3 regions of the Microbulbifer sp. 2205BS26-8 genome follow, and region 3 is predicted to be linked to each of the others. Evidence: predicted binding sites of a transcription regulator. Region 3 holds the regulator's gene; each other region holds the start of a gene.
What was found. Region 3 encodes sigma-54, which starts transcription at its own class of promoters, with help from an activator protein. Its sites were predicted from a motif close to TGGCACANNNNTTGCNNT; they were not measured.
Positions count from the first base shown of each region.

Region 1: Q5Y71_RS04525 (pilin) is a predicted target of sigma-54. The motif match lies at 6,542-6,559, and genes of this name have one in related genera.
Region 2: glnL (nitrogen regulation protein NR(II)) is a predicted target of sigma-54. The motif match lies at 4,584-4,601, and genes of this name have one in related genera.

Region 1 covers NZ_JAVAMR010000008.1:46,202-56,174, reverse strand. Annotated here, with positions in the region: gene Q5Y71_RS04555 (amidohydrolase) at 1-31, shown strand, start outside; gene Q5Y71_RS04550 (glycine zipper domain-containing protein) at 545-814, shown strand; gene dcd (dCTP deaminase) at 905-1,474, opposite strand; gene imuA (translesion DNA synthesis-associated protein ImuA) at 1,674-2,351, shown strand; gene Q5Y71_RS04535 (DNA polymerase Y family protein) at 2,376-3,743, shown strand; gene Q5Y71_RS04530 (sulfatase-like hydrolase/transferase) at 3,952-5,967, opposite strand; gene Q5Y71_RS04525 (pilin) at 6,049-6,480, opposite strand; gene pilB (type IV-A pilus assembly ATPase PilB) at 6,858-8,567, shown strand; gene Q5Y71_RS04515 (type II secretion system F family protein) at 8,731-9,945, shown strand; gene Q5Y71_RS04510 (A24 family peptidase) at 9,958-9,973, shown strand, end outside.
Region 2 covers NZ_JAVAMR010000006.1:47,199-57,171, forward strand. Annotated here, with positions in the region: gene pdxA (4-hydroxythreonine-4-phosphate dehydrogenase PdxA) at 1-212, shown strand, start outside; gene rsmA (16S rRNA (adenine(1518)-N(6)/adenine(1519)-N(6))-dimethyltransferase RsmA) at 277-1,077, shown strand; gene Q5Y71_RS03475 (symmetrical bis(5'-nucleosyl)-tetraphosphatase) at 1,108-1,920, shown strand; gene glnG (nitrogen regulation protein NR(I)) at 2,011-3,435, opposite strand; gene glnL (nitrogen regulation protein NR(II)) at 3,439-4,509, opposite strand; gene Q5Y71_RS03490 (DUF4124 domain-containing protein) at 4,875-5,447, opposite strand; gene glnA (glutamate--ammonia ligase) at 5,675-7,081, opposite strand; gene thiI (tRNA uracil 4-sulfurtransferase ThiI) at 7,389-8,888, shown strand; gene Q5Y71_RS03505 (hypothetical protein) at 8,956-9,450, opposite strand; gene Q5Y71_RS03510 (TonB-dependent siderophore receptor) at 9,453-9,973, opposite strand, start outside.
Region 3 covers NZ_JAVAMR010000014.1:41,235-51,207, forward strand. Annotated here, with positions in the region: gene yjgA (ribosome biogenesis factor YjgA) at 1-485, opposite strand, end outside; gene mgtE (magnesium transporter) at 566-1,933, opposite strand; gene Q5Y71_RS07015 (HPr family phosphocarrier protein) at 2,041-2,310, opposite strand; gene rapZ (RNase adapter RapZ) at 2,336-3,196, opposite strand; gene ptsN (PTS IIA-like nitrogen regulatory protein PtsN) at 3,336-3,797, opposite strand; gene hpf (ribosome hibernation-promoting factor, HPF/YfiA family) at 3,801-4,091, opposite strand; gene Q5Y71_RS07035 (RNA polymerase factor sigma-54) at 4,344-5,804, opposite strand; gene lptB (LPS export ABC transporter ATP-binding protein) at 5,957-6,682, opposite strand; gene lptA (lipopolysaccharide transport periplasmic protein LptA) at 6,779-7,324, opposite strand; gene lptC (LPS export ABC transporter periplasmic protein LptC) at 7,311-7,880, opposite strand; gene Q5Y71_RS07055 (HAD family hydrolase) at 7,880-8,419, opposite strand; gene Q5Y71_RS07060 (KpsF/GutQ family sugar-phosphate isomerase) at 8,484-9,455, opposite strand.

The sequences.
Region 1 (9,973 bases), on a different contig from region 3:
AGGGGAAAAGGTGTACACCAGGGACCACTGAGTGCGCGGCCTGCATTACGGTACGGTGGGCACAGACCCGCCGTAAGGCAGCAGCGCAGAAAATGGGACGGGGAAATTCAGTGCGGGGGTCAAATCATCCGGTAAAAAATAATTTGCGGCCGAATTCATTTCGACCGCTCCCTCTTTAAGCTGACTGGCTCTACTCCCGCTGTCACCTCGCTGAAATCATTCAGACCAGTGGTCACCCGCTGTGGGCCTATTTCCGGGTTAGTCCAGTCTCCATTACGGCCCGCTTTTTATTGGGCTTTGCTCCGCAAAGCACGCCTCGGCAGTGGAATAATAATCTCGCCACATCCCTATTCCCAATTTCATCAACCCGCTGGTATCGGGCGGCCGTGAATCCTCTTCTGCCCGACTCGTATTTTGTACTCCAACAGGCCCTGGATTGAGCACAATTTGTTGCTGCAATGGCCCCACCCTACACTGGCTGCGACGTTGTTCGGCCCTATCCGCCGACTCCATAACCCTCAATCAACTTATGCCAGAGGTGTCTATGCGACGCAAAGTTATCAAACATCTCAGCCTGGCCGCGGTATTGGCTGCGGGCCTCGGGGGCCAGGGCTGTGCCAATATGAGCGATACGGACCGCCGTATCGGGACTGGGGTCGGCATCGGTGCCGTAACGGGCGCGCTGATCAGCGGCGGGCGCCCCGGAGGTACCGCTGCAGGTGCTGTGATCGGCGCCGGCGCCGGCTACCTCTACGACCGAGAGAGAAAGCGCAGGGATTACTACCGCTATCGCGGCCGTTACTATCGCTATTAGGTTGAAACGGCCGGGGTCCGGCACCTGGTGCGCCGGGCCCCGCTGGGCAGGCGACCACATCGCGGACCCTGAACCCGGTAGAGCGGGGCCTCAGGTGCGCGGCAGGGTAACGCCGCGCTGGCCCTGGTACTTGCCACCGCGGTCTGCGTAGGAAACGTCACACACTTCGTCGGACTCGAAGAACAGCATCTGCGCCACACCCTCGTTGGCGTAGATCTTGGCCGGCAGGTTGGTAGTGTTGGAAAATTCCAGGGTGACATGCCCCTCCCACTCCGGTTCCAGCGGGGTTACATTGACAATGATACCGCAGCGGGCGTAGGTGGACTTGCCCAGGCAGATGGTGAGCACCGAGCGCGGGATACGGAAATATTCTACCGTGCGTGCCAGTGCGAAAGAGTTTGGCGGGATCACGCAGTAATCCCCCTCCACATCCACAAAACTGTTTTCGTCAAAGGTCTTCGGGTCCACCGTGGCGGAGTGCACATTGGTAAAGATCTTGAACTCCCCCGCGCAGCGCACATCGTAGCCGTAACTGGAGGTGCCGTAGGAGATCAGCCGCTCACCCGCCTTTCCCTGGCGCACCTGGCCCCGCTCAAAAGGCGCGATCATGCCGTACTGCTCGGCCATCCGGCGAATCCACTTGTCGGACTTGATACTCACTGTACCCCCTTAGATAGAAGCATCCGCAATCGGTAAAGGGACGGAATCATAGCGGGTTTGCTCTGGGCAAAAAAGTGGCGATCCACCCTGCCGGCACTTGCGGTCAATCGACAATTACTGTATAAATTCACAGTACTACTGTATAAAAACACAACCCATCTCCTGCATTGGGGCGGGGGCCGGGATTGAGGAGGGAAACTTGGACAGCACAATCACTCTACAGCAGGGCTGCAACCTGGACAGCCAGCCGGCATACCGGGCCATGGACGGGGATAGCCCACTGACAACTAAAGTGTGCGAACGCACCGCTGTCCCGACCGGCTACGCCAGCCTGGATGCCCTGCTCCCGCAGTGCGGCTGGCCCCTCGGTGCCAGCACCGAACTGCTGCCGGGGGAAGCCGGGATTGGTGAATTCTCCCTGCTGCTGCCCACCCTCGCCCGGCTGACCCGGCGCGGTGGACAGGTACTGCTGGTCAACCCGCCCTGGACCCCCTTTGCCCCCGCCCTTGCCCGCAGCGGCATTGCGCTGGACAAGCTGTGGCTGGTGCACCCCCGCGGGCCGCAAGACACCCGCTGGGCGATCGAGCAATCCCTCTGCTCCGGCAGTTGCGCGGCCCTGGTCAGTTGGCAGGGCCACCACACCTTCACGGTCAAACACCTGCAGCGCCTGCAACTGGCCGCCCGCAGTGGAAACTGCCTGCACTTTCATTTCCGCCCCCACACCGAATCGCTCAGCCCCTCCCCCGCCGGGCTGCGCCTGCAACTGCACAGCGACGGCGAGCGGCTGGTCCTGGAACGGCTGCAACAACCCGGTGTTGCCAGTGGCCAGCGCCTGTATTTGGCCCGCGCCGCCCACCCGGCACAGTCGCTGCACTGAGCTGGCAACAACGCGGACGCTGCCATGCTCTGGCTCTGTATTCAATTGCCCACACTGCCCCTGGAAGCCCGCAATCCCACCCCCACAAAGGGGGAACAGAGCGGGGCTCTGGCGGTGGTCGAACAGCAGCGGATTGTTGCCCGCAACCGCCCCGCTGCAGAGTGCGGTGTGGCCGTGGGGCTCAGTAGCGCCACCGCCTGCGCGCGCACTAGTAGTCTTCCACTGCTGCAACGGGACCGGACACAGGAGCAGCAACAGTTGGCGCAAGTGGCCCAGTGGGGCTGCCGCCCGGCCTGCCTGCTGCTGGATTTGAGTGGCTGCCTGAAAACCCGCGGCGGGCTCAGGGCCCTGCTGGATCAAGTGCAACAGGCACTGGAACAGATGAACCTCAACGGGTCCATGGGCCTCGGCCACAACCCCAGTGCCGCGCGCCTGCTCAGCCAGTTGCCAACGCACCGGCGGTGGCTGGCACACACCCATAGCGCGCCCAGCCCGCAACAGTGGCAACAGTGGATCGATAGTGCCCCGAGTAAACTCCTCGACTGCGACCATCGCACCATTACCCAACTCTATGCCTGCGGTATCCGGCGGGTGCGTCAGTTACGCACCATGCCCCTGTCCGAGCTGAATTCCCGCTTTGGCCGCTCCTTTGTGGAGCATCTCACCCGTCTAAACGGCAGCCGGCATTATTCGGCCTACGGCGATCACCCCCCTGCCCGGTGCCATAGTGTGCTGTATCTTCGCACACCGCTAGAAAACCGCGAGCAATTGCCGTTTCCTGCCAGCCGCCTGCTCAGGGCAGTGTGCGAGTCACTGCAGCGCCACCTGTGCTCTCCCCGCGCTCCGCTGGCACCCCAGCGCCTGTTGACATTAACCAGGCTGCAACTGACAAAAGCAGCGCCTGCCCACCCGGTGCGCACACTGCGCCTGGTGTGCAGCCAGCCAGAGCCCCTGGCACGGGAAACAGAAGCACTGCTTGATAAAGGCGGCCAGGCACTGCTGGACAAACTCAAAGCCCGCCTGGGTCACCAGGCCCTGTCCACGATTGCCTTGAAGGACGGCGGCCTGCCCGAGCGGGCCTGGCAGCGCGCCGGGATACCGCCCCTGCCTGGCAGTTGCGCGCAAAAGCGCCCCCCACCTCCGCCTTGTCATCCCCCCCGCCCCAACTGGCTGCTGCCCCGCCCCAGCCCATTAGTGCACCGCGGCCACAAGCTGTTTTACCGTGGAGAGTTGCACCTGCTGCAGGGCCCGGAGCGGATCGATGGTAACTGGTGGCAACACGGCCATCACGGGCGGAATTACTATATGGCGAAAGGCGAAAACGGCGGGCTCTACTGGGTCTTTCAGGATCTGACTTCCAGGGTGTGGTTTTTACAGGGGATTTTTTCTTGATTTTGTGTTTTCAAGACTAAATAGCAATGTTCTCCAGCATCACGACGACAACGGAGGATAATAACCTATTTTTTCATGATTTAGGCAATAGCTAGGTTTATGTATCATTACTTTGCTCTCAAACACTACCAAGCATTTAAATCAACCTTTTCAACCAACCAATAAAAAACCTAACCAATCTCAAAAACGAATTTTTCAAACCGGCTTATCAGTGATTTTTACCGGTTAATCTGTTACAAATAGCTTGATTATCAAAATAAGGGTCATTCCTATAAAATTCACATAGTTTCAAAAGTGGCAAACGCCAGTTTTTTCCTCCAATATCGAAAGGAGTATCCACACTTCCTGGCCACCATTTATTTTCCTTCAGGTCCACATAAAAGAAATAATTCTTTTCGTCAGGAAAGATCGCAACCAGTGAATCGTTGTGGATAGCAGCTCTTTGCTTAGCTTTTAAGGTTTCTGGGTAAGTGGATTTACTATAATACAGTCGGCCATCTTTGCCAACTCGATAGCCATCAATGGCATCATTCAACGCCGCAACGGCATCAACCCTACTTCCGCTGATAGCATTTATAGAATACGAACTTTCCAAATAAATTACTCTGTCCTTAATACTCTCAGAAAGGGGCAAACCATCAAAGCGGCCATCATCCCAATCAAGATTCAATTCATAAAATATATCCGGTGCAATATCCACTAATGAAGACAATCTTTCATTTACCCTTAAAATTGGCGACTTCGGAACCCCCTTATTAAATCGAATTTTAGCCAAAACAACCTGACTCTGAGATTTCAGCAAGACACTTGTACCATGCCCCCCGATGTTTGTAGTGAAAACTGCCGCTGGATTTCCTTGAATAAGTCCGTCTTCAGCCACATGAAAACTTTCCCCATGGTCAGAAATCAAGTAAACAAGTGCATTATCTAATGCCCCCGCCTTAGAGAGTTTTTCAATTAAATCCCCGACTTGTTTATCCACCAATCTAAGCATAGATAAATAACCAAACTCAGCTTTCTCGCGGATTCCTGGATAATCTCTCTCAAGATCAGGCATCAAATTGTTTAAGAATGGGTAATGTGGCAAACAAAAGTGGGCAGCAACAAATACAGCCCCGCCTCCCTCACCCACAGCGCTTACAATCTCATCATTAAAGTTATAGGGAACGTATGTTATAAAATTTCCCCGATTATTATAGATATATGGAAAAATATAATCCCCAAGAAAAGAGCCCCCAAGAAGATTCACCAACGGGTTATCAGATAGATAGGTAATAACAAAGTCAGCAGCCCCTACTTTTGGCCCGAGAGCTTTATCAAAGCTATAAGACTCATCAATATTGTTAAACCTTCGTTCATCTAAAGCCCAAATTGTCCTATAACCAGACTTAGTCAAATCAAACGTTATAAAACTTTCCTTTTGGATATATTCATTCTCCATGAGATTAAACCTAACCCCATTATTCAGCGGGTACTTACCAGTCAAAACTCCAGACCAAGCCACTTGAGTTCGTGCAACCGGGGTATAGGCCCGACTAAAAACCTCGCCCTGCTCTAACAGGGAGTCAATATTAGGGGTTAATTTATACTCGGCACCAAAGTAACCGAGTTTATCAGGACGCATTGCGTCCACACCAATTATGAATACATTTGGCTTTGAATCTTTCTCTATTTGTGCATTCCCAGAAACATCAAATTGGCCATACATTTCAACAGCGAAAAAGGCGACCAATACGACCGGAATGCCCAAAAAAACTCGAACCCCAAATACTATACGAATCCCAAAGAGGAATAGCACCAGGAGTGTAATTATAGAAAAAAACAGAATTATATTTAAAACGGGCAAGCTTGCTATCGGGAAGGTAAATATAGAAAGGGGATATAAGATACTATTAAGCGATAAGATAATGCCAGCGGAAAGCGCTAACATGATGAATAAAGCCACCCCCCACCCAAGAGCAGGAATGCAAAATTTTAATCCCCAACCAGAAAACAGAATTATAGATCCCCAAACCAGGCATAGGCCAAACTGCACAAAGACAAAACAAGCTATATCTTTACTGAATTGAAAAACTGTGAAATATTCCCAGACCCTATCCAGGGTTTCCGAGGAGGTTTCTACCCCAATATTTCCTCCATTAAAAAGCTGAAAGCACACAAAGGAAATCCAGCAGGAGAAAACCAAACTGAAAGACAATAAAACAGCCTTCTTTAAATCAGACATACGATACAGCGCTACAAAATAAAATGGGCGCACAATGGCGCCCACTTAACCCAATTGAAACCAGTTTAAATCAGGCTCCCATTAACCACGACAGCGCGCAGGTAAGTACTTGTCGTTAATAGTAGTACCACTACCACTACAAGCCCAGGCAATTGAACCTCCCTCGTCGGTGGGAACCAACTGTAGAGTATTCGCACTAGTACCAGCAACCTTAGAGTTAAAGGTAACGCTAATCACACCATTAGCGCCAACTGTTAACGAAGTGGCTGCATTCCCTTTTATTTTGGCTGCCGAATCTAACCCCGCAGCAGAGTTGGTAGCGGGCCAGGCTCCCTGTGAAGAATAATATTCCTGAACAGCGGCCTTAGCTCCGGAAGCGAGCGCAAGGCCCTCGGAAACATGAGAGCGCTTGGTGTAATCCTGATAAGCAGGTAATGCCACCGCTGCCAAAATACCAATAATTGCCACCACAATCATCAATTCAATTAAAGTAAAACCCTGTTGCTTTTTCATTGTAACCGTCTCCATACAAGCTTGTCATTAAGGTGAATCCCGTGAGGAAATCACAAAACAAGATACAAGGATTGTGCCAATTTCAGCAAGCGAAACTCTCGGGCCTTTAGCGTAAATGGGACCTGTATCACTTATCCTGTCTACGACCGTTTCCCGTCAAGCAAGAGCTGACCAGAATCATCCATCAGTGACAAAATTTGTCAATATTTAACGAATTGATTTTATATTTTACCTAACGGCCAATACAGTTTGGTTTGGCTGATAGGGGTTCTTTCGCTATATTTGGCCTTGACCTTTGGCCCCTCGCTCAGAAGTAATGGGGTAAAGTGGCGCTCCTCTTTATCAAGGGTTGAGTAACTTTTGCAGCGGTGTATTCCATGACAGCTCCCCCCCTCAGCGGCCTGGCCAAACGCCTGGTGGCCGACCAGGTTATCGACGCAACCACGGCCACTGCCGCCACCCAGGCGGCGCGGCGGGAAAACCAGACTTTTGCCCAGCATGCGGTGGAGGCGAAACTGGTGAAGGCCCGCGAGCTTGCCAGAATTGCCGCCCAGGCCTTTGGCGCGCCCCTGTTTGAGCTTGGCAGCTACAACTTTGGGCTGATCCCCAGGGAAGTCGTCGATGAAAAACTGATCGCCAAACACTTTGCGCTGCCCCTGTACCAGCGCGGCAACCGCCTGTTTGTGGCCGTGGCAGACCCCACCAACCTGGCGGGGCTGGATGAAATCAATTTCAATACCGGCCTCAGTACCGACGCGGTGCTGGTGGAGGCGGACAAGCTGGCGAAAGCCATCGAGAGTTACCTGTCCCATAACAGCGATATGGGTGCGGGCCTGGAGGGCATGGACGACGAAGCGCTGGACGCCCTGGAGGTAGGCAGCGACGAGCCGGCGCGGGATGACGAAGAACCCGGCGGTGACGAGGCCCCTGTTGTACGCTTTGTGAACAAGGTACTCCTGGATGCGATACGCAGCGGCGCCTCGGATATTCACTTCGAACCCTACGAAAAAACCTACCGGGTCCGCTTCCGCACCGATGGCGTACTGCACGAAGTGGCCAAACCCCCCATCCAGTTGGCACCCCGCCTTTCCGCACGCTTGAAGGTAATGTCAAAAATGGATATCTCCGAACGGCGCGTGCCCCAGGATGGGCGTATCAAGATGAAGCTGTCAAAATCCAAGGCCATCGATTTTCGTGTCAACAGCCTGCCCACCCTGTGGGGAGAAAAGATCGTGCTGCGGATTCTGGACCCCTCTTCCGCCCAACTGGGTATCGATGCGCTGGGCTATGAAGAGGAGCAAAAACAACTGTATATGGACGCCCTGGCCCAGCCCCAGGGCATGATCCTGGTGACCGGCCCCACCGGTTCCGGCAAAACCGTGTCCCTCTACACCGGGCTCAATATTCTCAACACCCCGGAACGCAATATCTCCACCGCGGAAGACCCGGTGGAAATCAACCTGGAAGGGGTCAACCAGGTGAATGTCTCCGCCAAGGTGGGACTGGACTTTGCCGAGGCCCTGCGCTCCTTCCTGCGCCAGGACCCGGATATCGTGATGGTGGGGGAGATCCGCGATCTGGAAACCGCCGAGATTGCCATCAAGGCCGCACAGACCGGGCACCTGGTGTTGTCCACCCTGCACACCAACTCGGCCCCGGAAACCCTCACGCGCCTGATGAATATGGGCGTGCCCACCTTTAATATCGCCACTTCGGTGAGTGTGATTATCGCCCAACGATTGGCGCGGCGGCTGTGCAATGAGTGCAAAAAACCCGTCACACTGCCACATGAGGTACTGGAGGCAGAGGGCTTTGCCGCAGTGACCCTCCCCAAAAACACCTGGACGCTGTTCCAGCCGGTGGGTTGCGAGCACTGTTCCAAAGGCTACAAGGGCCGCGTGGGGGTGTATGAAGTGGTTCGCATTACCGATGGCATCTCCAGAATTATAATGGAGGGCGGCAACTCGATTCAGATTGCCGACCAGGCCCGCGAGGAGGGCTTCAACAACCTGAGGACCTCGGCTTTGCGCAAAGTGGTTATGGGCATTACCAGCCTGGAGGAGGCCAATCGGGTGACCGGGGATTAACCCTAGCCTCAATTGCATCTTCTGCCGCAAAGAGGGGTGCTGGATAGGCCACAGTGTATCCACAGGATCACCTGGCCGCCGGCGCAAGACCCTGGCATCCCACAGTGCGCTTTGTGCCGGAATATTGATTGCCACAGTGAAATAACAAGCAGGAAAAGCATTTATGGCCAACGCCACAGCGGTCGCCTACCTCTATAAAGGCGTGGATAGCAAAGGGGCCAAGGTCCAGGGGGAGATCAGCGGCACCAGCCCGGCGCTGGTCAAGGCGCAATTGCGCAAGCAGGGCATTATTGCCAACCGCGTGCAGAAGAAACCCAAACCGCTGTTCGGCGGCGGCAAGAAAAAAGTCAAGCCCGCGGATATCGCCCTGTTTACCCGTCAGATGGCCACCATGGTGAAAGCAGGGGTGCCGCTGGTACAGAGCTTTGAGATCGTCGCCGATGGCCTGGACAACCAGGGCGTGAAGGCCTTGATTTTCAATATCCGCGACGATGTGGCTTCCGGCACCGCATTTGCCGAAGCCCTGCGCAAACACCCGCTTTATTTTGACAACCTTTTCTGCAACCTGGTGGCTTCCGGGGAGCAGTCCGGCGCGCTGGAAACCATGCTGGACCGGATTGCCACCTACAAGGAAAAAACCGAGTCCCTGAAGGCAAAGATCAGAAAGGCCATGACCTACCCACTCGCCGTGATTGTGGTTGCCATTATCGTAACCTCGATTCTGCTGATCAAAGTAGTACCGCAGTTTGCCGAAACCTTCTCCAATTTTGGAGCGGACTTGCCGGCATTTACACAATTGGTAGTGGGGATGTCCGAGTGGATGCAGGCCAACTGGTTTCTCGCCCTGATTTGTGTTGTGATCGGTATTGGCGGCACGCTGGAAGCCAAAAAGCGCAATAAACGCGTTGCCGAATTCTTCGACCGCCTGATCTTAAGGCTCCCCATTCTTGGCAATATTACCTACAATTCCATTTCAGCCCGTTTTGCCCGCACCTTATCAACCACCTTTGCCGCAGGCGTTCCCCTGATTGATGCCCTGAAATCCGTTGCCGGTGCCACAGGTAACAGCGTGTACGAAGAAGCGACACTGAAAATACGCGACGCCGTGGCAACCGGTATCCCTTTGAATGCGGCCTTAAGGACATCCAATCTGTACCCAACCATGCTGGTGCAGATGACTGCCATCGGCGAAGAGTCCGGAGCGCTGGATGAAATGCTGGGCAAGGCGGCCGATTACTACGAAGAGGCCGTGGATAATATGGTGGACAACCTGACCACCCTGTTGGAGCCGATGATTATGGCAGTACTGGGTATCCTGGTCGGTGGTCTGATGATCGCCATGTATCTCCCCATTTTCCAGCTCGGCCAGGTGGTGTAAGACAAACTTCCCATGCTCGATATCCTAA
Region 2 (9,973 bases), on a different contig from region 3:
TATTGGCCATGTACCACGATCAGGGACTGCCGGTGTTAAAATTCAAAGGGTTCGGCAGCGCCGTCAATATCACACTGGGCCTGCCCTTTATACGCACCTCCGTCGATCACGGTACAGCGCTGGATATTGCCGGTACAGGCCGCGCCAGTGATGGCAGCCTGATGGCGGCCCTGTCCGAGGCGGTTCAGTTGGCAAAACTCCAGAAACCCTGACAGCCCACACGGCATCCCCAATAACTCACCGCCCTTAATGACACCTTGAACGACAGATTATTTGATGGACAACTTTTTCCAGCACAAGGCCCGCAAGCGCTTCGGGCAAAACTTTTTGATTGACGAAACGATTATCGAGCGCATAGTGCGCGCCATTGCACCCAGGGCGTCAGACAGGCTTGTCGAGATCGGTCCCGGCCAGGGCGCCATCACCGAACTGCTCCTGCAGCACTGCCCCAGCCTGACCGCTGTGGAATTGGACCGGGACCTGGTTCCTCTCTTGCAATTCAAGTTCAGGGAATATCCGCAATTTCAGGTTATCGAGCAGGATGCCCTGAAGTTCGACTTTGGCAGCATTGCGGCAAAGAGTGCTCTGCGCATAGTCGGCAACCTGCCCTACAATATTTCCACGCCACTGCTGTTTCACTTGCTCAGTTTCAAAGGCAAGGTGCAGGACATGCACTTTATGCTGCAAAAGGAAGTCGTGGACCGCCTGAGCGCCACACCGGGCACCAAATCCTACGGCCGCCTGAGTGTCATGGCGCAATATCACTGTCGTGTGCAGGGGCTTTTCCCCGTACCCGCGCGATCATTCCGGCCAGCGCCCAAAGTGGAATCCGCCATTGTACGCCTCACCCCCCACAGCCCCCCACCCTGTTCCGCCAAGGACGAAAGATTGTTGGGACAAATCGTCAATACCGCTTTCCAGCAGCGCCGCAAAACGCTGCGCAATGCCCTGAAACCCCTGTTTCCGGAACTTGAGCCAGAATCAGTGCCACTGGATATGAGTCGCCGACCGGAGACACTCAGCGTGGGGGATTTTGTACAATTGGCAAACACCTGTTTTGAACGCAACCCGGAATAAGCGTCAAATAGGGCATGATGGGAAGATACATTGGCCACTTACGCCGTTGGTGATATTCAGGGCTGCTACAAACCGCTGCAGCGCCTGTTAAAAAACATTCCATTCCGCTTTGACCGCGACAAACTATGGATCGCCGGGGATATGGTGCACCGCGGGGACGACAGCCTCGGTACCCTGCGTTTCCTGTACGATCACCGGCACCAGGTCACCGCAGTGCTCGGCAACCACGACCTGCACCTGCTGGCACTGGCCCACGGTGCCAAACGGCTTTCAAAAAAGGAACAGGATTTAACCCGGGTGCTACAGGCCAAGGATGCGGACAAGCTGCTCAGCTGGCTGCAAAACCTGCCCCTGCTTGTACACAGGAAAGGTTACACCATGGTACATGCGGGTATTCCACCGATTTGGGGTATTACAAAAGCCGGGGAACTGGCCCGTGAAGTGCACCGGGCCCTTGCCGATACATCTATGGCCAAGGCTTATTTCTACGGTATGTACGGCAATGAGCCGCACTGCTGGAATGATCACCTCTTCGGTATCGAGCGGCTGCGCTCCATCACCAATTACCTTACCCGCATGCGCTTTTGTAAAGCGGATGGCACCCTGGATCTTGTCACCAAGCGCGGTCCACTGGCTGCCCATGGGGAATACAAACCCTGGTTCAGTTTTGCCAATAGAAAAACCCGGGATGACAAAATCCTTTTTGGCCACTGGGCCGCCCTGGAAGGGCGCGCAAATACCAAAAATATATATGCCCTGGATACAGGCTGTGTTTGGGGTGGCTGCCTGACCGCCATGCGACTCGGTGACGAACAGTTTTTTTGTACGGACTGTCGTGCGTGATCGGCTCACAGAAGTGCATACAGGGCATAGCGAGGGCAGCCCGGGATACGTTTTTTAAAACGGCAACAACCAAGCCGGCACAGCGGATGGTTATTGCGGGCCTGCTTCCACAGCGCTAATCTCCAACTCCTTGAGCTTTCGCGTCAGGGTATTGCGGCCCCAACCCAGCAGCGCTGCTGCATCCCGTTTGCGCCCGGCGGTGTGCTTTAGTGCAATTTCAATCAGTGCCCGCTCAAAGGCGGGAACCGCTTCGCTGAGGATATCCCGCCGCCCGGCAGTGAGAGCTCGGTCCGCCCAAACCCGCAGGTTTTTTTCCCAGTCGAGCGACGATTCTGCATCTGTACCCTGGTGGCACAACAACTCTTGAGGGAGATCTTCCCTGTGCACCTCGCGGCCGGAGGCCATCACGGTGACCCAGCGACAGGTATTTTGCAACTGGCGCACATTGCCGGGCCAGTCGTAAGCGGAGAGACAATCCTCGGCCTCCCGCGTCAGGATCTTGGGCTGTACCCCCAGGTCCCTGGCGGCGGCATCAAAGAAATGGCGCACCAGCCTGGGAATATCCTCGCGGCGATCGGCGAGCCTGGGAATATGGATGCGAATAACATTCAGGCGGTGGAAGAGATCTTCGCGGAATCTGTGCTGCAGTGCCAATGCTTCCAGGTTTTGGTGTGTGGCGGCAATGATGCGCACATCCACTTTTACCGGCGTATGGCCACCTACACGGTAAAATTCCCCGTCCGACAGCACGCGCAGCAAGCGCGTCTGGGTCTCTGCCGGCATATCGCCGATCTCATCCAAAAATAGCGTGCCGCCATTGGCCTGTTCAAAGCGCCCGGCACGCAGGGAAGCCGCACCGGTAAAGGCCCCCTTCTCATGGCCAAACAGTTCCGACTCCATCAGGTCCCTGGGAATCGCCGCCATGTTGAGCGCGATAAACGGTTTATCCCTGCGCGGGCTGTGATTGTGCAAAGCCTGCGCCACCAGCTCTTTGCCGGTGCCGGATTCACCATTGATCAACACGGTAATATTTGAATGGGACAAGCGCCCGATAACGCGAAACACCTCCTGCATGGCCGGTGCTTCGCCGATCATTTCCCCACCACCTGAACCCTTCGCCAACTCCACAGGTTCTCCACGGCCTTGGCTGCTGGTGTGAAGCAGCGCGCGTCGGGTGACCGCCACAGCTTCGTCGATATCGAAAGGTTTGGGCAGGTATTCAAATGCCCCACCCTGGTAAGCGGCCACCGCGCTATCGAGATCCGAATGGGCTGTCATGATAATAATGGGCAGCGACGGGTACTCTTCCTGAAAGCGCTGCAGTAATTTGAACCCGTCGGCGCCCGGCATGCGGATATCACTGATCACCACATCCGGTGGTGTGTTGTAAAAATCCTCCAAAGCGCGGTTGCCATTCTCGTAACACCGGGTTTCGATCCCCGCCCGTGAGAGCGCCCGCTCAAGTACCCAGCGGATCGATTTATCGTCGTCAATGATCCAAACGCGATGACTCATGCTCTAGCACCCTGTATTGGCGGATTTGGATGAAAGTGGCAGGTAGATTTGGAACACACTGCCTCCGGAGCGGCTGTCATACTGGATCAGGCCACCGTGCTGGTTGATGATGTTCTGGGAGATGGAGAGCCCCAGCCCCGTGCCCTCGGCGCGCCCGGAAACCATGGGAAAGAAAATCTGCTCCCTGAGCGCCTCGTCAATGCCAGGGCCATTGTCCTCAACCTCAATGCAGCAGACCAGTGGGCAGAGACGTCGACCGATGGTAAAACGCCGCTGTATGCGGGTGCGTAAAACAATCTCACCGCTGGTGAGGCCGGAATCCTCGCCAACAGCCTGCATGGCATTGCGGACAATATTCAGCAGAGCCTGTAGCAACTGCTCGCGATCCGCCGGCACTTCCGGTATGGAGGGATCGTAGTCGCGGCAAATGTGCAGCCTGCCCTCACATTCCGCATCCACCAGTTGCGCCACCCGTTCGAGCACCTCGTGCACATTGGTGGCCATCAGCTTCAGGCGCTGGCGCGAACCCAACAGGTGATCCACCAACTGGCGCAGGCGATCCACCTCCTCAATGATGACCTGGGTATATTCCTTCAGGGCAGGGTCCGGCAGCTCCCGCTGCAACAGCTGGGCAGCACCGCGAATACCACCCAAGGGGTTTTTGACTTCGTGGGCCATGCCGCGCACCAGGTTGCGCGTGGTCTCGCGGGTGTTGTACAGCGTATCCTCACGCGCGATGCGCAACAGCCGCTCCACCGGTTGCACCTCAACCAAGAGCATTCCCAGCTCCGACACCGGGGCTACCGAGTAGTCCACGATGCGCATTTCCCGGTTGTGCAGGTGCCAATGGGCGCGGCGCACCGTATACCTCTCCCCCTTTACTAACACCTCCCGCAAAGCCTGCCAGGAGCCGGTTTCGCGCACCACCTCATCCAGCGACAACCCGATGACCCTGGCGCTGGAGGCACTGAGCAGGTCCTCGGCGGCATTGTTCAGATAGCGCAGCGACAATTCGCTATCCAACATCAGCACAGCGGAAGTCAGGTTGTCCAGCAGCTGGCGGTCATTCAGCATTCAGTCGTTTCCAGTTCAATTCACAAGCCGGCGCCGTGTTCTGCGCGCGGTGTCACAAGCTCTTGAGTTTGGTCAGTGCAAAAAGCAAACCAAAATGGCGCACGGGGACAGGGATAGCCCTAAAGTCATCCCTGCCTGGGGATATCTACAGCCAGTGTCGTTTTTTAAGCCCGTCACGATGCCCATTCCGAAGAAGCCCGACACAACGCCCGAATGCGAGAATGCACCATATCGGTGCAAAGTTCAAAATTCAACCAAAAGGAAATGATTGGGACGGCCCCGGATGCCGGAGACTCCGCTGCCAGCGCTAGCGGCGGTGTGGGTTGGGAATGCCTTCGGCCTGCTTTGCAAGTGCCGGTACACCCCTACCTGGCGGGCAGGTTGACACTGGGGCGCTGCACATACAGGGTGATCGCCGGGGACTGGGCCAGTACCCGGCCATTGGCATCGGTGAGGACCACCTGCACACTGTGGCTGCCGCGCTCCAGCATTGAGAGATCCAGGGCGGAACCACTGGAGCTGCCGCGCCAGGGCTGGCCGTCGATCACTGCAAAGAAACGAGCGCCGTCTGGATAGACTGGCTGCACGTCCACCTGCAGGGCAACCAGGCGCTGTCCCGGCGGTATAGTGGCGCCATCTTGGGGGCTGACTATGCGGATAGAGACCGGGCCCAGGCCCGCTCCCGCACCGCTGTCTGCCTTTGGGGACAATTTGCGCATCGGCAACGGACGCGGCAGGGTGATGGGCTGGATATTGATAGGCGCCAGCTCCACCTTCTCTGCCTGCCTGTCTACCGGGGGGGTATCACTGAAAGTCACCTGGCCGTCCGGGCCGACGATCTTGTAAATGGCACCGGATTCTTTACTGCCATCGGGGCCAGCAGACACCATCAGAGGCACAGCGAGCAACAGTATCTGCAGCAGTCTTGGAATTCCCATAGCGATGATCAACCGCAACCTGCGGATGCTCCCTTTACAGGCCCCGTGACGGAGCGCAACCAGTCGGGACAATCGGCCACCGCCAAGAACCCAACACCGTGATTGAAACGACAGCGCGAAAGCTGCCCTATTCACAGTTCACAGTGTACCCCCATTAAAAAAGCCCGCGCCAGGGCAGTGCGGGCTTTTCGCCAAGCGGTCGACAGTCTCTCGGTGCGCAGTCGCCGTTACACGGAGTAGTACATATCAAACTCCACCGGGTGGGTGGTCATGTTCAGGCGCTCAACCTCTTCGCGTTTCAGCTCGATGTAAGCATCAATCGCGTCATCGGTGAATACTCCCCCCTCAATCAGAAAAGCGCGGTCCCTGTCCAAAGCGTCCAGGGCCCCCTCCAGGCTGTCGGCCACTGTGGGGTACTCGGCCAGCTCTTCCGGCGGCAGGTCGTACAGGTCCTTGTCTGCGGCATCACCGGGGTGGATCTTGTTTTTGATCCCGTCCAGGCCCGCCATCAGCAGTGCCGCAAAAGCCAGGTAGGGATTGGCGGTCGGGTCCGGAAAGCGGGTCTCAATGCGCTTGCCCTTGGGCGAGGTCACGTAGGGAATGCGGATGGACGCCGAGCGGTTGCGCGCGGAGTAAGCCAGGATCACCGGCGCCTCGAAACCGGGCACCAGACGCTTGTAGGAGTTGGTGGAGGCGTTGCACAGCGCGTTCAGGGCGCGGGCGTGCTTCACAATACCGCCGATGTAGTACAGAGCGGTTTCCGACAGGCCGGCGTAGGTGTCGCCGGCAAACTGGTTGACCCCACCTTTCGAGAAGGATTGGTGTACATGCATGCCCGAACCGTTGTCACCAACCAGTGGCTTGGGCATAAAGGTAGCGGTTTTGCCGTAGGCATGGGCAACATTGTGCACGGCGTACTTGAGAATCTGAACCTCATCGGCTTTTTTCGTCAGGGTATTGGCGGCAACCCCGATCTCACACTGGCCGGCGGTACCCACCTCGTGGTGGTGTACCTCAACATGCAGGCCCATCTGCTCCATGGCGGAACACATGGCGGCACGGACATCGTGCAGGGAATCCACCGGCGGCACCGGGAAATAGCCCCCTTTGATACCCGGGCGATGACCGATATTGCCTTCGGCAAAACTGTGTCCGGAAGACCAGGCCGCCTCTTCAGAATTGATCTTGTAGAAGGCCCCACCCATTTCCGCGCCCCAGGTGATGTCGTCGAATACGAAGAATTCGGGCTCCGGCCCGAACATCGCTGTGTCACCCAGACCGGTGGACTTCAGGTACTCCTCGGCGCGCAGGGCGATGGAACGTGGATCGCGCTCATAGCCCTGACCGGTGACGGGATCAACGATATTGCAGCGCACAATGACCGTGCTCTCGTCGGTAAAGGGATCGAGGAAAGCGGTTTCGTCATCCGGCATCAGAATCATGTCGGACTCGTTGATCCCTTTCCAGCCAGCAATGGAGGAACCATCGAACATCTTGCCCTCTTCAAAGAACTCACCATCCACTTCCGACGCGGGGATGGAAACATGCTGTTCTTTTCCCTTTGTATCGGTGAAGCGCAAGTCTACCCACTTGGCTTCACTTTCATTGATCAAATCGAGCGTTTTCACTGACATTGCAGCCCTCCAGGTCTTGAAAAAAATTGGTCGCTATGCCTTTTGCTGCCGGCATTCACGCTGTACCTGGCGTGAAATGAAGCAAGGAGTGTGCCAAATCAGGGCATCCACGCCCTGACGGCGACGGTCCCGGTCGCCGGGCCGGCTGAGGCAGGATAGATGCCTTATGGCCGGGCAGCTACCGAGAAGTGCACCAGTATGGCACATCCCGAGCCAACAGGCGCACCACTTGAGTGCACCTCCCGGTCCCCTCCGCCTGGTTTATACTGTCGCATCTTCTATCAACAGCAGTACCCGGCGAATTCCCATGCACTTTGTCGTCAAGTTTTTCCCCGAGATCACCATCAAGAGCAATCCCGTGCGCAAACGTATGTCGCGCCAGCTGAAAGACAACCTGCAGCGCCTGCTACAACAACTGGACGACCGTATCCAGGTGCGCAAGGACTGGGAAAAGATCGACGTGATTGCCCCGGACGCCGTGGCCCACCTGGGTGATCGCATCGAGGAGGTACTCTCCAACACGCCCGGCATCGCCAACTTCTCCCGTGTGCGCCAGTTCCCCCTGGGCGACCTGCACGATATCTACGAGAAAACCCTGCCGGTGTGGGGCCCAGCACTGAAGGACAAGACGTTCTGCGTGCGCGTAAAGCGCAGCGGCAAACACGAGTTTCAATCCCTGGATGTAGAGCAGTATGTGGGCGGCGGCCTCAACAGGAACACCGAAGCGGCCGGGGTAAAACTGAAAAATCCGGATATCACGGTAAAACTGGAGATCCGCCACGACAAACTCAATGTCATTGAGAAGCAGCACCCCGGTCTCGGCGGCTTCCCTCTGGGTACCCAGGACCCGGTGCTGTCGCTGGTATCCGGCGGCTTCGATTCCACCGTGGCCAGCTACCTGACTATCAAACGCGGTATCCGCACCCACTTCCTGTTTTTTAATCTGGGGGGACGCCAGCACGAATTGGGTGTTAAGGAGGTGGCTTATTATCTGTGGAACAAGTTCGGCGCCTCTCACCGGGTGCGCTTTGTCACTGTGCCCTTCGACGAGGTAGTGGCAGAAATTCTCGAACGGGTCGATGACTCCTATATGGGCGTGATCCTAAAGCGCATGATGTTGCGCGCTGCCAGTGTGATGGCAAAAGAGCTGGAAGTGGATGCACTTGTGACCGGCGAAGCCATTGCGCAGGTCTCCAGCCAGACCCTGAAGAATCTCGCAGTCATCGACAGCGTCACCGATACCCTGGTGCTGCGCCCGCTGATTGCCAGCAACAAGACCGACATTATCAGGACTGCGCGGGCAATCGGCACAGAAGAATTTGCCGCCAATATGCCAGAATACTGCGGCGTGATTTCGGTAAAGCCCACCACCCGCGCCAAAATCGAGAAAGTGGAAAGCGAGGAGAACCGCTTCGACTTCACTGTCCTCGATCGCGCCATCGGCAACCGCGTGATCCAGAACATCGACGAGGTGATCGAAGAAGTAGGCGGACAGGCGCCGGAGGTGGATATCCGTGAGGAACCCGGCAGTGCGGTAGTGATCGATATCCGCCACCCGGACGAAGAGGAACTGGACCCGCTGGAACTGGAAAACGGTGCAGTACAAACCATTCCCTTCTACCAACTCAACAACCGCTTTGCCCAACTGGACCAGGCGCAGGAATACCTGCTGTATTGCGCCCGCGGTGTGATGAGCCGCCTGCACGCCTCCCATCTGCTCGACGAGGGCTACCGCAATGTGGGCGTCTACCGGCCGCAAAGGCCCCATCGGCAGGAGAAGGCGGGAGTGGGCAAAACCGGAAAATAACCCCGCTAAGGATTCACACCGGGAGAAGTTTCGTGCGGGCCGCGGGGCACGGTGGCCTGTACACCAGTTAGCTGCCGCAAGTAACCCCCAGGTGCGCCGCCAAAACCGGTATCAATTTCTCCTCGGGCAAAAACCCCCTCAGCCAGCCCGCGGGTGCGCCGTGGCGGTCGATCAGCAGGGTGAAAGGTGTGGCGGGAATAGTACCTACTGTATCGAGCAGCGCACTGCTGATCTGGAAGGCGGGAAAATCCGGGCGCAGCCTGCGGTATTCCGCCATCAGTGCCCTGCGGGAGCCGTTGGTGCCCACCGCCAGGGGCTGAAACTGACCGGGGCATTGGGCCAACAGCCGATTGAGCACTCGCACCTGGCGAAAGCACCAGGGGCACTCGGGTTCAAAAAACACCATCAACGCTGGTTGCCCCTGGTACTGCGCAAGGCTGATACGCCCGGGGCTGGCCAGGTCTCTCAGTGTCAGATCCAAAAGCGAAGCGCCCTGCGCAGCAGCGGGAAAGGCCGGTATGCACAGGGTAAACAGCAGGAACAGGGGTAAAAAACGGCGCACTACTACCAGTTCCAGTCAAAGCCCAGATAGAATTCCCGGCCGCGCAGCGGGCCGTAGATATAGGCCACATCGTAAGCGCCGCCGACATCCCAGAACAGCGGGGTTTCCGCATCGTTAACCTGGGTGTAGTCGGTGATGTTATTGCCGCCGACATACACGTTCAGGTTTTCACTCACGTCGAAGGCCACCTTCATATCCAGGGTCCAGTAGCTTTCCGCGCTGTCGCTCTTGCGCTCTCTGCCAGGCTGGTTGTAACCCTCATAACCGTAATCCCCCAAGTCCCGCTGGCCCACCCAACTGGCGCTGGCATATAGCATCCAGGGGCCGCTGCCATAGTCCAGACTGAACAGCGCCCGTTGTTCGATGGGCGCTATGGCGTAGGATTCCTTGAAAATGCGATCATAGTCGTAGCCTTCCAGGGTAACGGCGAGTTTCAGTGCCTCATTCAGGGTGTAACCGAGACTGATATCCCCAGCGCTGACAACCGCGCTTTCGCGCATCTGTGTCAGCAGTGGCACACCGT
Region 3 (9,973 bases):
AAGAAATCCCGCAGATAGCGAAACAACTTGCGCTGGTTGGTAGGGGGCAGGCTGTTTTTCATTTCCCGACAGGCGTTGCGCACCAGTTGGCGCAATTGCTGGTGGTCCACTTCTGGGTACTGATTAAAAAAGTCCCCCTGAGCATCGGCGTTCTCTTTCAGGAGGCGATTGCGCCAGTCCTCGGCCATTGTATCGAAGGGCAGGTGCCGACGGTCAAGCTCCTTGAACCTCTTCAAAGCAGCACTTATGGCCTCGTGATCAACACTGCGCATTAATTTTCCGATGTATTGCATCTGGCGGCGGCGGGCTTCATTGGATTTGATACGAGCACAGGTCATGATTGCTTCCCGCAGAGTGTTACTCATCGGCACTTTGGCCAGACGGGCTTTGGAGAGTTCAGTCAACTGTTGTCCCAGCTGCTGCAGCTCGTGCATTTCCTTTTTGAGCTGGGTTTTGCTCTTCGACAGGTCGTTGTACTCGGTCATTGTGGACTCCGTGTGTTGGAAGGCTATCCCGACTCTGCTAGGCCTGTAGCGGCGCTCCGTCACAGGCTGTTTTTGCCCATTTAGCTAAAGTACCAGGTGGCGAGCCCGAGGAAGGACATAAAACCCACAACGTCTGTCACCGTTGTGAGTGCCACGCCACCGGCCAGGGCGGGGTCAATATGTATGGCGCGCAATACTACTGGAAGTATGGCTCCGGCCAGAGCCGCTGTGATCAGATTGATCACCATCGCCGCGACAATGATTAGAGCGATGTGTATGTCGCCAAACCACAGAGCGGCGATCAGTCCAATCACCAGAGACCAGAGAAGGGCATTCAGGGCGGCCGAACCCAATTCCCGGGAGAGCAGCCAGTTCAAGTTGCTTTTTCCGATTTGCCCAAGTGCCATGCCCCGGATAACGACGGTGAGCGTCTGGCTGCCGGCCACGCCGCCCATACTGGCGACAATGGGCATCAGTACAGCCAGGGCCACTACCTTCTCCAGGGTATTCTGAAACAGGCTGATCACCCAGGAGGCGAGGAGGGCGGTTAGCAGATTGATACCCAGCCATAGTGCGCGCCTGCGCGCGGTGCGCCGTACGGGCGCAAAGGTGTCCTCCTCCTCATCCAGACCGGCGAGACTCATCAGCGAGTGGTCGGCGTCCTCGCGAATCACATCCACCACGTCGTCAATGGTGATGCGTCCCAGCAGGCGGTTCTCTTCATCCACCACCGGAGCCGTGATCCAGTCGTATTTCTCAAACAGTCGGGCAACTTCGGTATCGGGCATATCCGCGGGGATGGGTTCCACATCGGTATTGACCACCTCGCGCACCGTGACCGAAGGATCTGTAGTAAGCAGTTTTGACAGGGGTAGCAGGCCGATATATTCCCCTTTGCGGTTTACGACGAACAGGCTGTCAGTGGACTCCGGGAGTTGTTCGTGGCGGCGCAGGTAGCGCAGGACGACATCCAGACTCAGGTTGGGGCGCACCGAGATGGTGTTGGTGTCCATCAGGCCACCGGCGGTATTCTCATCATAGGCGAGCACACTCTCCACCCGCAGGCGGTCCGTCTCGCTCATGGATGAGAGCACTTCTGCGACGATGCGCTCAGGGAGTTGCTGGAGGATGTCGGCGATATCGTCCGCATCCAACCCCTCCATGATCTCCACCATTTCCTCGGTATCCATGGTGTTGAGGATCTGGCTGCGCACCTCGTCGCTGAGCTCCTGCAGTACCTCACCCTCGATATCCCGGTCGATAAGGCCCCACAGAACCTGGCGGATACGGGGGGGAGAACTTTCCAGCAGTTGCGCGATGCTCTGGGGTGTCAGAGTTTTGAGCATGCGCCGGACTTCCTGCCCTGTGCCGCTATCGAGCGCGGCAAACAGCGCGCTCAGCTGGTTTTGGGCGCGGAACTTGATTTCGGCTTGGGGTGGGCTGGACACAACGAATCCTTACTGCAGTGGTTGGAAAGGCGGCAGCCGCCGGGATAAAGCTGCGGCGATTTTATGTGCTTCGGGGGGCGCAAGCCAGTGGTACCTGTCTTTGCAGTCTACTCGGCTTCGCCAAAGCGATCCGAGATCAGGTTGCAGATGGCGCTGAGTGCTTCGTCTTCATCGGGACCGTTAATTTCCAATGTCAACTCGGTGCCCTTGCCCGCTGCGAGTAGCATCAGCGCCATGACACTTTTGGCATTGACGGATTTACCTTGGCAATGCACCTGGATATCGGAGGAAAAGCGCGCTGAAGTTTGTGCGAGTTTGCTGGCTGCGCGAGCGTGTAAGCCGAGCTTGTTGATAATGGTGAGTTGCTGTTTATGCATAGGGGACTTTCGCGCAATGGAATAGCTATCTCCGTTGCTCGCGATGGCGGATCTGCAAGCTGTCGAATTGCGGTGAGAAGGTTTTGGCCAATTGTTCCACCATGTACACCGAGCGGTGGCGTCCGCCGGTACAGCCAATGGAGATGCAGGTGTAGCTTCGATTGCTTTTTTGGTAGGAAGGCAGCCATCGCTGCAGGAACTGGGTGATGTCGGCCTCCATCTTATCGGTTTCTGGGTGGGCGCGCAGAAATTGTTTCACCTCGGGGTCCCTGCCGGTTTTCTTTCTCAGGACCGGCTCCCAATAGGGATTGGGAAGACAGCGCAGGTCGAATACCAAGTCCGCGTCTACCGGTACACCGTACTTGAAGCCAAATGACTGAAATAGAATGGCCATGCCATTGGACTGTTTGCCAACCACCCGGTTTTTAACCAGTTCACGCAGTTCGTGCAGGCTCAGGCTGCTTGTGTCGATCACCATATCTGCCATGGCTGCGATAGGGGACAACAGTTCCCTCTCCTGATTGAGGGCTTCGAGCAGATGAGTGCAGTTATTGCTAAGGGGATGTTTGCGACGGGTTTCACTGAAACGTTGCACCAGTATCGGCTCGCGCGCATCCAGATAGATCACATCGCATTGCACTTCATTTGCTCGCAGGGATTCAATCACCTGAGGCGCCTGTTTGATATCCTGCCACAGGTTACGGGCATCAATGCCCAGGCCCAAACGGGTATTTTCCTGTGGTGGCTGGTCTCCAGCCCATTTGACCAGTTGGGGCAGCAGGCTGGTCGGCAAGTTATCAATACAGTTAAATCCCACATCCTCCAGCAACTGGAGAGCTGAGCTTTTACCGGAGCCGGAACGGCCGCTGATGATCACCAAGCGCATAGAGAGTCCCTTTGTGAGGTCGGCACACTGGCGTTGTAAATTGGAAACAATGTATCACTGTTTACTTGCGGTTTGTGGTGCACACATACCGCCGTTTCCACCGGGCATGGGTTGCTTGGGCTGAAGTTTAGTGTTCAGTTCAGGCGGCTGCGGCACTGTCTAAGGCCAGCGCATAGAGTTCATCACTGGTTTTCGCCTGCCTTAACTTATCCTTTATCTGGTTATCGGAAAACAGGGCGGCGATTTGTGCAAGTGTCTCAAGGTGTTGTTGCTCTGCATCTTCAGGTACCAGCAGGGCAAACAGTAAATCCACAGGTTGGCGATCTGTAGCGTCAAAATCTACTGCAGGCTTGATGGTGCAGAGCACGCCAATAGGCTGTCTGCAACCAGGCAGGCGACAGTGTGGTATGGCAACACCCTCCCCGATGCTGGTGGAGCCGAGGCGCTCGCGGGCAATCAACTGATTGAAGATGGTATCGGCGTCATGTTGAGAATATTGCTCGGCGATTGCCTGGGCAATATTGAGCAGTAACTTCTTTTTGCTGCTCCCTGCCAGATGGCAAAAGCTGAGGTGGGGGGAAAGTAATGCTTCGAGTGTCATAATTCAGCGGTGGCTTTGCAACTTCTCTTTGTGCTTTTTGAGTTGGCGGTCCAGTTTGTCCGCGAGCGCATCAATGGCCGCGTACATATCACTATCCTCAGAGCCTGCACAGAGGTCATGACCATTGATATGTACCCGGGCTTCGGCTTTCTGGATCAGTTTTTCAACGGATAGGATGACTTGGGCGTTAGTAATGTTGCCGTAATGCCGAGACAGCTTTTCCAATTTGTTTTCGCAGTAACTGCGCATGGGGGGGGTGATATCGACGTGGTGACCACTAATGTTGATCTGCATGGATTTCTCCTTACCGAGTGCACTGCATACCGGCAAACGGCTTCCTTTCGGGCCGCAACCCTACTAGGAAGTGGGCCAGAATGGAAGCATATACTCAAAGTTTGGGTTTTGGTTGGGGGATAAAACCTACAGGGCGCCAGTCAGTTTGTGACTGCATGTGAACTCTGGGTCGAGCAGTCGGCCACTGCCAGTTGGGGGTGTAATGAAACCGAGCGCTGGGCAGCATTGCCGTTAAGAATGGATAGCGGTGGGTCAGGCTAAGCGTTTGCGCTCACTGGAAGAGGGGATTCCCATGGACTCCCGGTATTTCGCTACTGTGCGGCGTGCTACCTTGATTCCCTGCCTGTCGAGTTCCTGGGCGATTTTATTATCCGAAAGGGGCTTGCGTGGGGCTTCGGTATCAATCAGTTTGCGAATCATTGCGCGAATGGCGGTTGACGAGGCGTCCTCGCCGGAATCGGTGCTGACATGGCTGGAGAAAAAATATTTGAGCTCGTAAACGCCCCGGGGAGTCAGCATGTACTTCTGGGTGGTGACTCTGGAGATAGTGGATTCATGCATGCCAATGGCTTTGGCAATATCTGCCAGTACCATCGGCCTCATGGCCTCGGGACCCTCTTCGAGGAATCCCTGCTGTTTCTCAACAATACAGGTCGCCACCTTGAGCAGGGTATCGTGGCGGCTCTGCAGGCTTTTCAAAAACCAGCGCGCCTCCTGGAGGTGGTCCCGCAGGAAGCTGTTTTCTCTGGAGTTATCTGCGCGCCTGACCAGGGCGGCATAGTGATTGTTAATACGGATTTTCGGGGTGATTTCCCCATTCAGATCCACCTGCCAGCGCAACCCTTTGCGGGAAACAAGGATGTCAGGAATGACGTAGGCGGTCTCCTCTCTGCCATAGCGCTCCCCGGGGGTGGGGTTTAGGGTCTGGATCAGGCGAATTACCGCGCCTAACTGGGCCTCATTCAGGTTTGTGCGCCGGCTCAGTTGGCGGAAGTCCCGTTTTCCGAGCAGACTGAGATGGCGTTCAATAATGTCCTTGGCCTGTTTAAGCCAGGGTGTGCTGGCTGGCAGCTGCTGCAACTGCAACAGCAGGCACTCCTGCAGGTCCCGTGCGCCACAACCAGTGGGCTCGAACTGCTGGATCGCTTTGAGCACGGCGAGGACCTCATCCTCTTCAACATGGAGGGACGCTGTGATCTGTGCAATGGGGGTTCCCAGCAGTCCGCAGGGCTTGATCGCATCAATCAGGTTTTCACCGATCCACTTGTCATGCGCAGATAGTGTGGTGAGGTTGAGTTGCCAGTGCAGGTGATCCTGTAGACTGTCTCCGGGAGCACTGTGCTCAAACTCTAATTTGTCACCATCGAATCCACTGCTGTAGTTGCCGTAGATTTCGTCCCAGCGGGAGTCCAGCGGCAACTCGTCGGGAATATTCTGGCTCCAGCTGTCTTCACTGAGTTCGTGCTCACCACTGGAGGAGGCGATTGCACTTTCTGAGCCAGCTGTCGGCTCCTGCTGGGCGTTGCTCTCTGCGATATTGGCTGTAGAGAGAACCTCGTCAGTCTCGACTTCCAGCATTGGGTTGCCGTCCAGAGCGGCCTGGATCTCCTGTTGTAAATCCAGTGTCGACAGTTGCAACAGGCGTATTGCCTGCTGCAACTGCGGGGTCATGGTCAACTGGGTGCCGAGCTTAAGCTGAAGAGACTGCTTCATAGTGGGGCGCTACAAACCGAGGTGGCCGGTATTCACCAAAAGTTACCCATAATGGCGCAGACTACCCCGCTTGCCGGGATAACACAAGCAATAAACGTGCCTATAAATCATGCCCAGTGTGGAATTTGAGCGCAAAAATGGCAGCTTTTCCTCTAGATGGTAAATTCGTGCCCCAGATAAACCTCGCGCACCTGCTGATTCACGAGCACTTCTTCCGGAGTGCCGGCGGCGATAATATGGCCTTCACTGACGATATAGGCGGTTTCACAGATATCGAGGGTTTCGCGCACATTGTGGTCGGTAATCAGGACACCAATACCCCTGTTGCGCAGGTGGCGGACAATGTCCTTGATATCGTTGACCGAGATCGGGTCTACCCCAGCAAAGGGTTCGTCCAGCAATACAAACCTGGGATTTGTGGCGAGTGCGCGGGCGATTTCCACCCGGCGGCGTTCTCCTCCTGAGAGGGCCATCCCCAGACTGTGCTCGATATGGGTAATATTGAACTCACTGAGCAGTGCCTGGGCCTGCTGCTGGCGTGCAGAGCGGGACAGGTCCTTACGGGTCTCAAGGATGGCGAGAATATTGTCGCGCACCGACAGGCGGCGGAATACTGAGGCCTCCTGGGGCAGATAGCCGATCCCTTTGCGTGCACGACCATGCATGGGAAGGCTAGTGATGTCTTCATCATCGATTAATACCCGCCCGGTATTGGCCCGGACCAGGCCAGCGATCATGTAAAAGCAGGTGGTTTTCCCGGCACCATTGGGGCCCAGAAGGCCAACTATCTGACCACTGGTGACGCTGACGGAGACATCCTGAACGACTTTTCTTTTCTTGTACTGCTTGGCGAGGTGTAACGCTTTGAGCGTTGGCATAGTGTGTTCCGAAATCTTTCCCTGCCGTGGGCACAGAGTGCCTTCCGGTAAAGGTTTGACAGTGAATTAGTACTGTATCCAGGCTCGGGTAGGGACCTATTGACCCTCTCTCCCGTTGTTGGAGGTTTCTTTCTTTTCCGGCTTCCAGATCATCTCCACGCGACCTTTCCCGGTCTGTCCCCGGGCACTCAGTTGTTCGGTGGTGAGGTCATAGTTGATCTTTTCTGCTGCCAGGGTATTGCCATCCCGGTCCACTAGGGCCTCGCCGGTAAGGAGAAGTTCTTCCGAGCTGACAGAGTATTCTATGCGCCGGGCGCGCGCCTTGACGGGGTTTTCCCCTGCGAGGATCTTCTGCTCGAAGTGAGCGGGTTTTCCCTCAGCGATGACGCGCCGGACCTCCTTGTCGGTTGTGAAGTAGACCTCGACACGATCCGCGCGTATTTTCAGGGAGCCTTGGGTAATGACAACGTTATTACTGTAAACGACCAGGTTACTGCTCAGAGCGGCATTCATCGCATCAGATCTAATATTCACGCGCTGTTCGCGGTCTTCAGGTAATGCATCTACCCCCGCGGTGAAGAATAACAGGGCTGCAGCGGTGGAAATCTTGCACAGGTGACGGAATAGGTTAGTCGGTGTCATAGCTGCTCTTAACGTCCGATAGGATTTCCACCCGGTCTTCACTCAGATAGGCGCGCATGCCCTTGCCGGTGGTACGGTTGGGGCCGGAGGTGATAGTAACAACTTTGTCGGTTTCGGCGAACTCCCTGTCTGGCAGGAGAGTAATGCTGGGTGTTTCCAATTTGATACCACCTATGGCGGGTAGTTCATCAATCACCACTTCTCCTTCCAGGACTACCCGTTCACCGCGATTGTAGACGGTACCCCACCTGGATTCAGTGCGCCATTTTGGTTGGTCATCCTCGTAGAAGAACAGGCGTGGCTCTGTTAGGTCGGCCCGGTCACGGCGTTTGAACTGGTAGTAGGTAATCTGCTGGGCATCCACCCGGTAGGCCAAGTTACCCTCTTGATCAAAGTGCCGGGTCTTGGCGTTGCGAATGATCAGTTCGGCGGCGCGGTCCTGCTGTTGGGGCGTGGGGCGGATGCTCAGCAACTGCTCCGGCGGGCTTTCGGAGAACCAGAGCCCCACACTGATCAGCAGTATAACCAGTAGTAACGGCAGCCAAGTGCGGCGCATCAACCTTCTCCAAGGTAGGGGGCAAGCGCCATATCAAATGTCCCCTGAGCCCGCATGATGTGATCACAGACTTCGCGCACAGCACCCTCACCGCCGCAGGCATCCGTGATCCATATAGCATGCTCGCGCACGGGTTGGGCAGCATTGGGCGGTGCAATTGGACAGCCAATGCGCGTCATGACCAGAAGATCGGGATAGTCATCGCCGATATAGGCGATCTCCTCAAGCCGACAGGGCTCATCGGCCAAAAGCTCCTGCAAGGCGTTGAATTTATCTTCTCGACCCTGGATCAACTTGCTGATGCCGAGTTCGTGTGCGCGGCGCTCGACCACACTGCTGCGCCGGCCGGTAATAATGACCACATGCACACCGGATTTCTGTAGCATTTTTATGCCATGCCCATCCAGAGTGCTGAATGTTTTGAGTTCGTTACCGCTGCTGTCGAAGTAGAGTTTGCCGTCAGTGAGGACGCCATCTACATCCAGTACCAACCAGCGAATGCGCTTCAATGCACTGTTTAATCGTTCTTCTGGGATCACTGGAGTATCCTTGTAGGTTATCGACGGCTGCGGCACTTTTCCGCTCCGTACAGGATTGTTTATTTCAGATGACGCCGGCGCGCAGTATATCGTGCATATGTAGTACGCCGATCGGAATATGGGTTGCATCTTCCACGACAAGAGCGGTGATCTTGTAATCTTCCATAATTCTCAGCGCTTCCGCGGCCAGGGTTTCGGCGGAAACCGTCTTCGGACTGCGGCTCATCACTTGCGTCATGGTCGCCTGGTCAAATGCCACTTTCTGATCGATTACGCGGCGCAGGTCGCCATCGGTAAATACACCCAGTAATTTCCCACTGTGGTCGATAACCGTAGTCATGCCAAAACCCTTGCTGGTCATTTCCAGAAGAGCTTTGGACAACAGGGTTTCCGGGTGCACTCGGGGCAATTCTTTCCCGGCGTGCATCACATCTTTAACTTTGAGTAGCAAGCGTCGCCCCAGGGCTCCGCCGGGATGCGAAAAAGCGAAATCCTCGGCGGTAAATCCCCTGGCCTCAAGCAGGGCCACTGCCAATGCATCACCCATCACGAGGGTGACGGTGGTAGAGGAAGTAGGGGCCAGGTTGAGCGGGCAGGCCTCTGTTTGTACCGAGATGTCCAGATTGACCTCGGCAGCCTGAGCCAGGGACGAGTCGGCTTTGCCGGTCATACTGATCATTGGGATGCCAAGCCGTTTCAGCAATGGCAGCAGGGTGAGTACTTCCGTCGAGGAGCCCGAGTTGGAAATCGCGACTACCAGGTCGTCGCGGGTAATCATTCCCAGGTCTCCGTGACTGGCCTCGCCCGGGTGAACGAAGAAACTCGGTGTACCAGTGCTGGCCAGGGTTGCGGCTATCTTGCGTCCAATATGCCCGGATTTTCCCATTCCGGTCACGATGGTGCGGCCAGAGCACTGCAAGATCATCCTGCAAGCCTGTTGAAAGTCGCCATTAATTCTGTTTTCCAGTCCGGCGACAGCCTCTGCCTCCATGCGAACGGTGCGGCGCCCTGCCTGCAATATCAGATCCTGAGTCATCAAATGCCTCTGGTTTGCTAACGTCTATCTACGTAGGTTTGTACAAATAGTAATCTTCCCCAGCCAGGATAAGCTGCGGGAACGATTTGACACAGGGACGTGTCGCCCCTGGTCTGGAACCAGTGAAAGCGCTGGAAACACCTGCATCAGCGCATATTTGCGGTAGTTTTTCAATAAAGCGGTGATCCAATCGATGCTGAAAGACTGGTTGGACTGCCAGAATAAGTGGCCAACTTGTGATAGTGCTACCAGTCTCTGCCAGCGGCATCGCGCAATCTTTGAGATACGCTGTCCGATCGGGCTGGTTTTCCTCCCCCTCCTGCTCTTCTACTGTCGTGCTAATCTATATTATTAGCGGGCTACTGGCGCGGGAACCCGCCGAACAACCGGGAGGGGTGATCAAATGACATTCCAGTACACCCCCCACATCTTCAGGCGCGGTCATGGTATAGTCTGCCGCCGCTGCTGTCAGCTTTGTCATTCAATGGATGAACGGCAAAGCCCTTCTTCTCAGGCAT